Regions from separate parts of the Bacillus sp. XF8 genome, predicted to be linked through region 1. Evidence: riboswitches for the same ligand, from Rfam matches in the RefSeq annotation. Region 1 holds a riboswitch; each other region holds the start of a gene.

Evidence for each region. A riboswitch is a leader RNA that binds a small molecule or an ion and turns the genes downstream of it on or off. The one in region 1 is predicted to bind S-adenosylmethionine.
Region 2: linked by a shared signal. The riboswitch ahead of J4P91_RS21465 (methionine ABC transporter ATP-binding protein) and the one ahead of metK (methionine adenosyltransferase) in region 1 are both predicted to bind S-adenosylmethionine.
Region 3: linked by a shared signal. The riboswitch ahead of J4P91_RS01500 (Na+/H+ antiporter NhaC family protein) and the one ahead of metK (methionine adenosyltransferase) in region 1 are both predicted to bind S-adenosylmethionine.
Region 4: linked by a shared signal. The riboswitch ahead of J4P91_RS17685 (hypothetical protein) and the one ahead of metK (methionine adenosyltransferase) in region 1 are both predicted to bind S-adenosylmethionine.

Annotation. Positions count from the first base shown of each region.
Region 1 is NZ_JAGDQK010000027.1:77,993-80,196, reverse strand. It holds gene pckA (phosphoenolpyruvate carboxykinase (ATP)) at 1-194, opposite strand, end outside; SAM riboswitch class I at 424-546, shown strand; gene metK (methionine adenosyltransferase) at 713-1,912, shown strand; gene J4P91_RS17200 (GNAT family N-acetyltransferase) at 1,954-2,204, opposite strand, start outside.
Region 2 is NZ_JAGDQK010000037.1:54,944-57,147, reverse strand. It holds gene J4P91_RS21470 (cysteine hydrolase family protein) at 1-443, opposite strand, end outside; SAM riboswitch class I at 704-809, shown strand; gene J4P91_RS21465 (methionine ABC transporter ATP-binding protein) at 930-1,949, shown strand; gene J4P91_RS21460 (methionine ABC transporter permease) at 1,939-2,204, shown strand, end outside.
Region 3 is NZ_JAGDQK010000002.1:202,740-204,943, reverse strand. It holds gene J4P91_RS01500 (Na+/H+ antiporter NhaC family protein) at 1-1,086, opposite strand, end outside; SAM riboswitch class I at 1,181-1,286, opposite strand; gene J4P91_RS01495 (ribonuclease FAU-1 family protein) at 1,432-1,956, opposite strand; gene gltP (glutamate/aspartate:proton symporter GltP) at 2,019-2,204, opposite strand, start outside.
Region 4 is NZ_JAGDQK010000028.1:54,125-56,328, reverse strand. It holds gene J4P91_RS17695 (YwiC-like family protein) at 28-738, shown strand; gene J4P91_RS17690 (hypothetical protein) at 785-976, opposite strand; SAM riboswitch class I at 1,108-1,206, shown strand; gene J4P91_RS17685 (hypothetical protein) at 1,307-1,567, shown strand; gene J4P91_RS17680 (NAD(P)H-dependent oxidoreductase) at 1,854-2,204, shown strand, end outside.

The DNA of each region.
Region 1 (2,204 bases):
TTCACAATGAATTTATCTTTAGGAGAACGTCCTGTATATTTTCCTGTAGAAGCAGAGACGGCACCAGTAGAAGTTAATTTTCCTTCGTTTCTCATTAGTACTTTTTCCACTAATTGTGGAACGCTTAGTTGAATCTGTGCGTTGCTTCCGTTCAGTAATTCATGTAATCCAATTTGGACATTCACAGTACCCATATTTATATACCATCCTTTTCATTTTAATGAAATTTTTCTCGTAATCCCCATCAAGAGTATAACACAATTATATAAATAATGTATACTATTTATTTATTTTTGTTTGTGTGAATGTATTATTTTCCTATTAATATTTTGTTCGACACGAAATGCGAAAAACTTGTAGGAATATGTGAATATTAATTGACAAATGAATATCATTTCTTTAGTATAGGTTGGGACGGATACTCTCTTATCCCGAGCTGGCGGAGGGACAGGCCCGATGAAGCCCAGCAACCTCACTTGTAACGGTAATAAGCAAGTGAATAGGTGCTAAAACCTGTGCGAGGCGAACGGTCTCGAACGATAAGAGCGAAGGGCAAAAAGCAGTATGCAAGTAGCAAATTAAACCTTTCCTCTATAATTAGGAAAGGTTTTTCTTTATACTTGTGTGGGAGAATAAATGAATGTCGCAGTTTGTGGCAAATTAAGGATGAGTTCCGTACAATATATACAATTACTGTAGGGAGGTTTACCACATGACAAAACAACGTCATCTGTTCACATCTGAGTCTGTAACTGAAGGACATCCAGATAAAATTTGTGACCAAATTTCTGATTCAATTTTAGATGCGATCTTAGCAAAAGACGCAAATGCACGTGTAGCTTGTGAAACAACAGTAACAACTGGTTTAGTATTGGTAGCGGGGGAAATTACGACTTCTACTTATGTAGATATTCCAAAAATCGTCCGTGAAACAATCCAAGGTATCGGTTATACTCGTGCAAAATACGGATTCGATGCAGAAACTTGTGCAGTTTTAACATCTATCGATGAGCAATCTGCTGACATCGCTATGGGTGTTGACCAAGCGTTAGAAGCACGTGAAGGTCAAATGACTGACGCTGAGATTGAGGCAATTGGTGCAGGAGACCAAGGTTTAATGTTTGGTTTCGCATGTAATGAAACAAAAGAATTAATGCCACTTCCAATCTCACTTGCTCACAAATTAGCTCGTCGTTTAACGGAAGTTCGTAAAGATGAAACATTAGAATATTTACGTCCAGACGGTAAAACGCAAGTTACAGTTGAGTATGATGAAAATGGTAAACCAGTACGTATCGATACAATTGTAATTTCAACGCAGCACCATCCAGAAGTTACATGGGAAGAAATCGATCGTGATTTAAAAGAACAAGTAATTAAAGCTGTCGTACCAGCAGAATTAATGGATGAAGAAACAAAATTCTTCATTAACCCAACTGGACGCTTCGTAATCGGTGGACCACAAGGTGATGCTGGTTTAACAGGACGTAAAATTATCGTTGATACTTACGGTGGATATGCTCGTCACGGCGGCGGTGCATTCTCTGGTAAGGATGCAACAAAAGTTGACCGTTCTGCAGCATACGCAGCTCGTTATGTTGCGAAAAACATCGTAGCAGCTGGCCTTGCTGAAAAAGCAGAAGTACAACTTGCATACGCAATCGGCGTAGCACAACCGGTATCAATTTCAGTTGATACATTCGGCACTGGTAAAGTATCTGAAGAAGTACTAGTAGAGCTAGTTCGTAGTAACTTCGATCTTCGCCCAGCTGGTATCATCAAAATGTTAGACTTACGTCGCCCAATTTACAAACAAACAGCAGCTTACGGACACTTCGGACGTACTGATGTAGATCTTTCATGGGAACGTACAGACAAAGCAGCAGCTTTAAAAGAGCAAGCTGGTCTATAATATAAAAAGGAAAAAGCTTTGCGTTTTTACGCAAAGCTTTTTTATTTGTAATTTGTCTGCAGTAAGGCGAAAAGCTCAATATCATGCCATTTTCCATTTCGAAATACAGCTTCTTTACACGTACCTTCATGTTGAAATCCAAGTTTTTTATAAAGGTGTATCGCTTTATCATTAAATGAAAATACACGTAAGGATATACGGTGTAAGTTTAATTCTAAAAAGGCATAGTCTAATAATAAAGTTAATGCTTCTTTTCCGTACCCTTGCCCCCAGTAATCTTTCTTTCCGATAT
Region 2 (2,204 bases), on a different contig from region 1:
TTAAATAGGAGATCTTTTGTAGCACATGCATCGTGCACAATCGTACATTGAAGGCCTAAATCAAAAGCAGCTCTTGCTGTAGCATCAATACACATATGTGTCATCATTCCGCATATAATGACATGTTGAATTTCTAAGCGTTGCAATTGCTCTAGAAGGCTAGTTTCTCGAAAACTATTTGGATAGTGTTTGAGGATAACCGTTTCATCTTTTAATGGACGAACATTTTCATGGATGTGAACGCCTTCTGTGTTAGGGAGAAAAAAAGTAGCATTTTCTTTAGTAGATACATGTTGGATATGAAAAATAGGTTGATTCACTTCTCGAAAATGCTGAAGTAGTTGACTTGCATACTCGCTAGCTTCTACTGCGTTACGTAATTCCATCCTTCCATTTGGGAAATAATCATTTTGAATGTCAACGAGTAACAGGGCTGTTTTCATATCATCTATCGTCCTCCGTTTTTATTTCGTATTCATGTAATGTTATTCAATTAGTAGAGGATATTTTCCTTTCTGAAAGAGTGCGTGAAGAAGAATTTTACATAAGGTTAAAATTCATTCCTTTGTAATGAAAAAGTGTTCTGATTTTATTTGAAAATTTCAATAGAAAAATAATTAATATATTTTAGAATGTTTGTGTTGACTCTTACTTTTCAGAGTTTTATAATAAGAATTAATTAAATGACAATTAAATCGATACACTCTTATCCAGAGAGGTGGAGGGACTGGCCCTATGATACCTCAGCAACGGGTTTTTTTAATACCGTGCTAATTCCAGCAAGCTCTAATAGGCTTGGAAGATGAGAAGATGTGAATGAGTATATAAGTGCTCTTCTTCTTATTTTTATTATGGATAAGAAGAAGGGCGCTTTTTATTTTACCTCAAGGCTCTGCTTCAAGTTGTTACAGCATATAGGAGGGAAGAAAATGATTTCTTTTGAAAATGTAAGTAAAGTATATGAATCAGGTGGTCAAACAGTTCGCGCTGTTGAAGATGTAACCTTATCAGTTAAAAAAGGTGAGATATTTGGCATTATTGGTTTTAGTGGTGCTGGAAAAAGTACACTGTTACGTTTAGTGAATATGTTAGAACGACCGACAGCGGGAACGATTTCAATAGATGATAAAGATATTACTTCCTTATCAACGAAAGAGTTACGAAAGCTAAGACAAAGAATCGGAATGATTTTTCAAAGTTTTAATTTATTTAATTCGAGAACAGTGTTTGGGAATATTGCTTATCCATTGAAATTAGCGAAATTACCAAAGAATGAGATAAAAGAAAGAGTAAATGAGCTGCTGAAGTTTGTTGGATTAGAAGATAAAGCAAACTACTATCCAGAACAACTATCGGGTGGTCAGAAACAACGCGTAGGGATTGCGAGAGCACTTGCGACATCACCGGATATTCTCATTTGTGATGAAGCAACATCTGCATTGGATCCTGAAACAACAACAGAAATTTTAAACCTATTAAAGAAAGTAAACAGGGAATACAATTTAACAATTCTTCTGATTACACATGAAATGCAAGTTGTGAAAGAAATTTGTCACCGCGTAGCTGTTATGGAAAAAGGAAAAGTAATTGAAGAAGGAACGCTATTTGATGTTTTTACGAAGCCAAAAACAAAGACGACTCAAAATTTTGTTCGCTCTGTTGTTAACGACCACTTACCGGAAAGTGTACTTACGAAAATTCAAAATGGCGGACAGATTTACCGCTTAACATTTACAGGTGAAGAGACGGGGCAGCCATTATTATCGTATATTGCTAAAAACTATAATGTGGATATAAATGTACTCTATGGAAATATTATTGAACTGCAAGGCGTTTTATTTGGAAATCTTCTCGTAGAACTGCAAGGTGAACAGAAAGAAATTCAAAAAGCGCTGCAACATATAAGATTGCAGGTTGAGCTGAGGGAGGTTGAAGGTTATGCGAGTTGATTGGAGTGTATTTTGGCCACGCATTTTAGATGCAACAGGAGATACCCTCTTGATGGTAATTGTAACCCTTATATTTGCCACAATACTTGGTATACCCCTAGGTTTACTTTTATATGTGACAAGAAAAGGGAATTTCTTAGAAAACAAACTGGTTTTTTCTATTCTTAATATTTTCATTAATACGATTCGCCCGATCCCATTTATTATCTTTTTAGTAGCTTTAAGTCCTTTAACGCGTACTGTTATCGGAACAAC
Region 3 (2,204 bases), on a different contig from region 1:
TGGATCAATTTCATATTGATTCGCAATATTTTTTGCCAGTGGTCCAGTAAAAATAATAGAAATTGTATTATTCGCAGTACACATATTCGTCATACTAACTAAACCAGCAATTCCAAATTCAGCACCTTTTTTCGAACGAATATTACGTGTTAATACGTCCATTAAATACTGAATACCACCATTATATTGAATAATTTCAACCATTCCGCCGATTAAAATTGATAAGAGCACTAGCTCCATCATGCCATTAATTCCTGTTGTTACACTTTTAAAGAAGCTTGCCAATGTGTAGCTACCATCAATAAGACCGATAATACCTGATAAAACTGTTCCACCCGTTAATACAATCAGTACATTCCAACCAAGTAGCGCTGTTATTAATACACCCGCATATGGTAAAATTTTCACCCAATCGAATGCATGAGCTTTTATTTCTGTATCATTTCCAAGTGTAAGCATAACCAACAGTACAATTGTAATAACCGCAGCTGGTAATACAATTAAAAAGTTTGTTTTAAACTTATCCTTCATTTCCGTCCCTTGCGAGCGAACCGCTGCAATTGTTGTATCAGAAATAAATGATAAATTATCACCAAACATCGCTCCACCAACAACTGTCGCCATTACTAGTGCAATAGAAATATCTGTTTGCTGGCTAATACCGACTGCAATTGGCGCTAACGCTGCAATTGTTCCCATCGAAGTCCCCATCGCTAATGAAATAAAGGACCCTATAACAAAAATTCCTGCAACGATAAACCCTTGTGGCAAAATAGACAGCGCTAAGTTTACTGTAGAATCAACTCCACCCATTCCTTTTGCTGTTTCAGAAAACGCACCAGCAAGTACAAAAATTAATACCATAATCATAATGTCCGGATTACCAGCCCCTTTGGCAAACCGTTCTACTTTTGATGTAAAGCTTTCTTGTCTATTCATCGCTAATGCAGTACCTACAGCAATTAAGATTGCTACAAGTATCGGCAATTTATAAAAATCACCTGTAATAATTCCAGAACCAATAAATAGCGCTAAGAATATTCCAAGCGGTAATAATGCTAAGCCATTCCCTTTCGTTTGTTTCAAAATAACATCTCTCCCTAGTTCTAAACCTTTTCTATCTCATAACAAAAGACCTCTTCCGAAAAGAAGAGGTCTTATACATTTATAAGAAACACTCTTCTCATCTTTCAAGCACATGCTTGCTGGATTTGGCACAGCACTCTGAAATCGAGTCCGCTGCCGAGGCATCGTAGGGCCAGTCCCTCCGCCTCTCTTTATAAGAAGGTTTCATATTTTATTTTTAATAATAATTTCTTTCCTAACTTTACTCGCTTACAAAACAAAAGTCAATTATTATTTGTATAATTTTTTTTGGTATTTTTTGATATTTATACAAAAACGCGAATGTATCAATCATTTTAAAGAGAACTAGTTTCCTTTTAATTTTTGAATTTCTGTTTCTAAAATTGCAAACCAGTAAAACTCTCTTCTTTTGATTGTTGTAATAATCCATTCTGCCGTACGCCAAGCTAAATCATATTCTTCCTTAGAAACATCCTCAGTCCTATACGCTTCTCCTAATTCCTCTTCATCTAATAGATAAATCTCACCGTTCGGTAATGTTACTACATCTAAATATAAATCATCAAAATACGGCAGACCACGCTCATCTACTTTATATTCTTTCGCCACATCGATATAATATTGTACCAAATTCTTCTGCTCATCTAACATAGCTGTAATGGCAAAGTTTTTATCATTTATAAAATATTGCACCCACGTATATCCATCGTTTACAATACAAAGTTCTCTATCGTTATACCCTTTATAACTAGGCTCTTTCACTTTCAGTATATGCAATATGCCTAACATGCCTTCTTCTATGCTCTTCACCGTATACGTCTTCTCTATTAATCGCTCCCAAGAAGAACCGTTACCGTACTTACGTTTCATAACTTCTCCTCCCCTATACAGAAAAGCTCTCACATATTATGTGAGAGCTTTTCAAATTATAATTATGCTGCTTGTTTATTGGAAATCTCTTTTAAATAAGCTTGTCCTTTTTCAGCGTCATATTGACCTTCCCACTTAGACATAACAACAGCTGCTAAAGAGTTACCTACAACGTTAACTGCTGTACGTGCCATATCTAGAATTCGGTCAATACCTGCAATAAATGCTAAACCTTCTGCTGGAATACC
Region 4 (2,204 bases), on a different contig from region 1:
AAATTTCAAAGAGGAGATGCCATATTCATGAAGCTAGTTGTTCCAAAGCAGCACGGTGCATGGGGGATGCTGCTGATTCCATTTATACTTAGTGTTCTACTTGGTAAATCTACTTTATATCATATTCCGCTCTTTATCGCTTGGTTATGTATCTATTTAGCAACGTATCCATTTTTAATGTACATGAAGCAAACACGAAAGAAAGAATTTTTACATTCCGCAATTACTTATTTTATGATTGCATGTGTTTTCGGGATACTATCTTTACTATACGAATGGAGAATTCTTTTCTTCGCAGCTATTATGATTCCGCTCTTTATGGTGAATATATATTTCGCCCGTCAAAAAAAGGAGCGAGCTTTAGTAAATGATATTTGTGCAATACTCATTTTTTGCATAGGTGGTTTGATTAGTTATTATTTTTCGATGAAAACAGTTGATGAAATAGCTTTTGGAATTGCAGGTATTTCTTTTCTATACTTTTTAGGCAGTACATTTTATGTGAAAACAATGATACGTGAAAAGAATAACCCTACTTACCGTTATGTTTCATGGGGCTATCATATTCTCTTAATCATTGCCTCTTTAGTGGTAAATCCATGGCTTTCCCTTGTGTTTATACCAAGCCTAGTTCGTGCAATCGTCTTGTATGGTAAAAAGATATCTATATTAAAAGTTGGGGTTTTAGAAATCGTTAATTCTGTATATTTTTTAATTGTAACGGCAATACTGTTGTAGTATGCCATTTGAGATACTTCCCATCCAGTAAAGAGATGGGAAGTATCTATTTTTGTTCTAAAATATGAACCGTATGATCACATGTTTGTAAAGCATGTTCTACAGCCTGGAGAGATTTTTCGATTCGTTCTCGATTACCGCTTTTTTCGACTGTTTGCAATGCATTTTCTAAAGATTGTTTTGCTTCATGCAAAGAATGATAAGAATCTTGAACATATCCACGAGCATTTTTATTCATCATATTTTCCTCCTTTTCTACATACAATTTTAGTATGGGCGTTAGAAAAGAAAATATTACTCATTGCGGTTATTTTATATTGTTTGACAATTACAATAGAAGTAGCTATAGTAAGATATAAAGTGAATATTTTCTTATCCAGAGAGGTGGAGGGACTGGCCCGATGAAACCCAGCAACCGCGATGCAGGTGCTAATTCCAGCAGAACATATTTGTTCTGGGAGATAAGACGAAGATATATGTAACTTCTTCTTATCGAAGAGGTTTTTTTATTGTAAAAAAACCGATTCTAAAAACAACAGAATAAGAAGAAAGGGGTTGCAATTGTACTGTGACACTTGAAAAATACGTAAAGCTGCGTAATGCAGTATATGAATATATGATAGAGCAAGATAAACCCATATCATTATTAGATATTCAAGAACATATCGTTTCGCATCATGAAGGAAAATTCACGAAAAAAATGTTACACCAATTTTATTTATCAAGGTTATTAGACGAACTGAAACTGGATGGGAAAATTACTTTAGCTAATGATGAATACCACTATGCTGAAAAAGGGGTATATTATAAGGCGAGAAAAGGGAGCTAGTTTAGTCTCTCTTTTTTATGTTATAATATATCTGAAAATTTAAAATGTATGTAGAGTAAAAGACTGCAGAAGCAGCCTGATACAAGGGAATGGTGTTGAGTGTGTAGTGTCAAAAGTTGAATATGCCCTGAAAGAGGCATTTCATTCGGCTAGAAACGAAAAGAGACACCTTCGCCGAGTAGGTGTCAGTTGGTTTGTCAAATGGGCTTGCCACTTGACATGTATTAGAATATCACGCAACCTTTCGGAAGTCAAAAGGGAATTTAAGGAAAGGGGTTGTTAAAAGGTGAACATACTCATCATATATGCACATCCTAATCCATCTAGTTTCAATGCATCCATTTTAGAACATGTGCAAAGAGGACTTCAAGAAACAAATCATTCGGTTATATTACTTGATTTACATAAGGAACAATTTAACCCAGTACTTGTTTTTAATGAGGATAAGAGAAGACGTGATTTAGCGTATGAAGAAGAGACAGAGAAATACAGAACATTAATCAAGGAAGCAGATTTTTTAATTTTTATTTATCCAATTTGGTGGTGGGGAATGCCTGCCATTTTAAAAGGTTTTATCGATTGTGTTTTTGCTGCGGGGTTTGCATATAGATATGAAGGTGTAATGCCGAAAGGATTG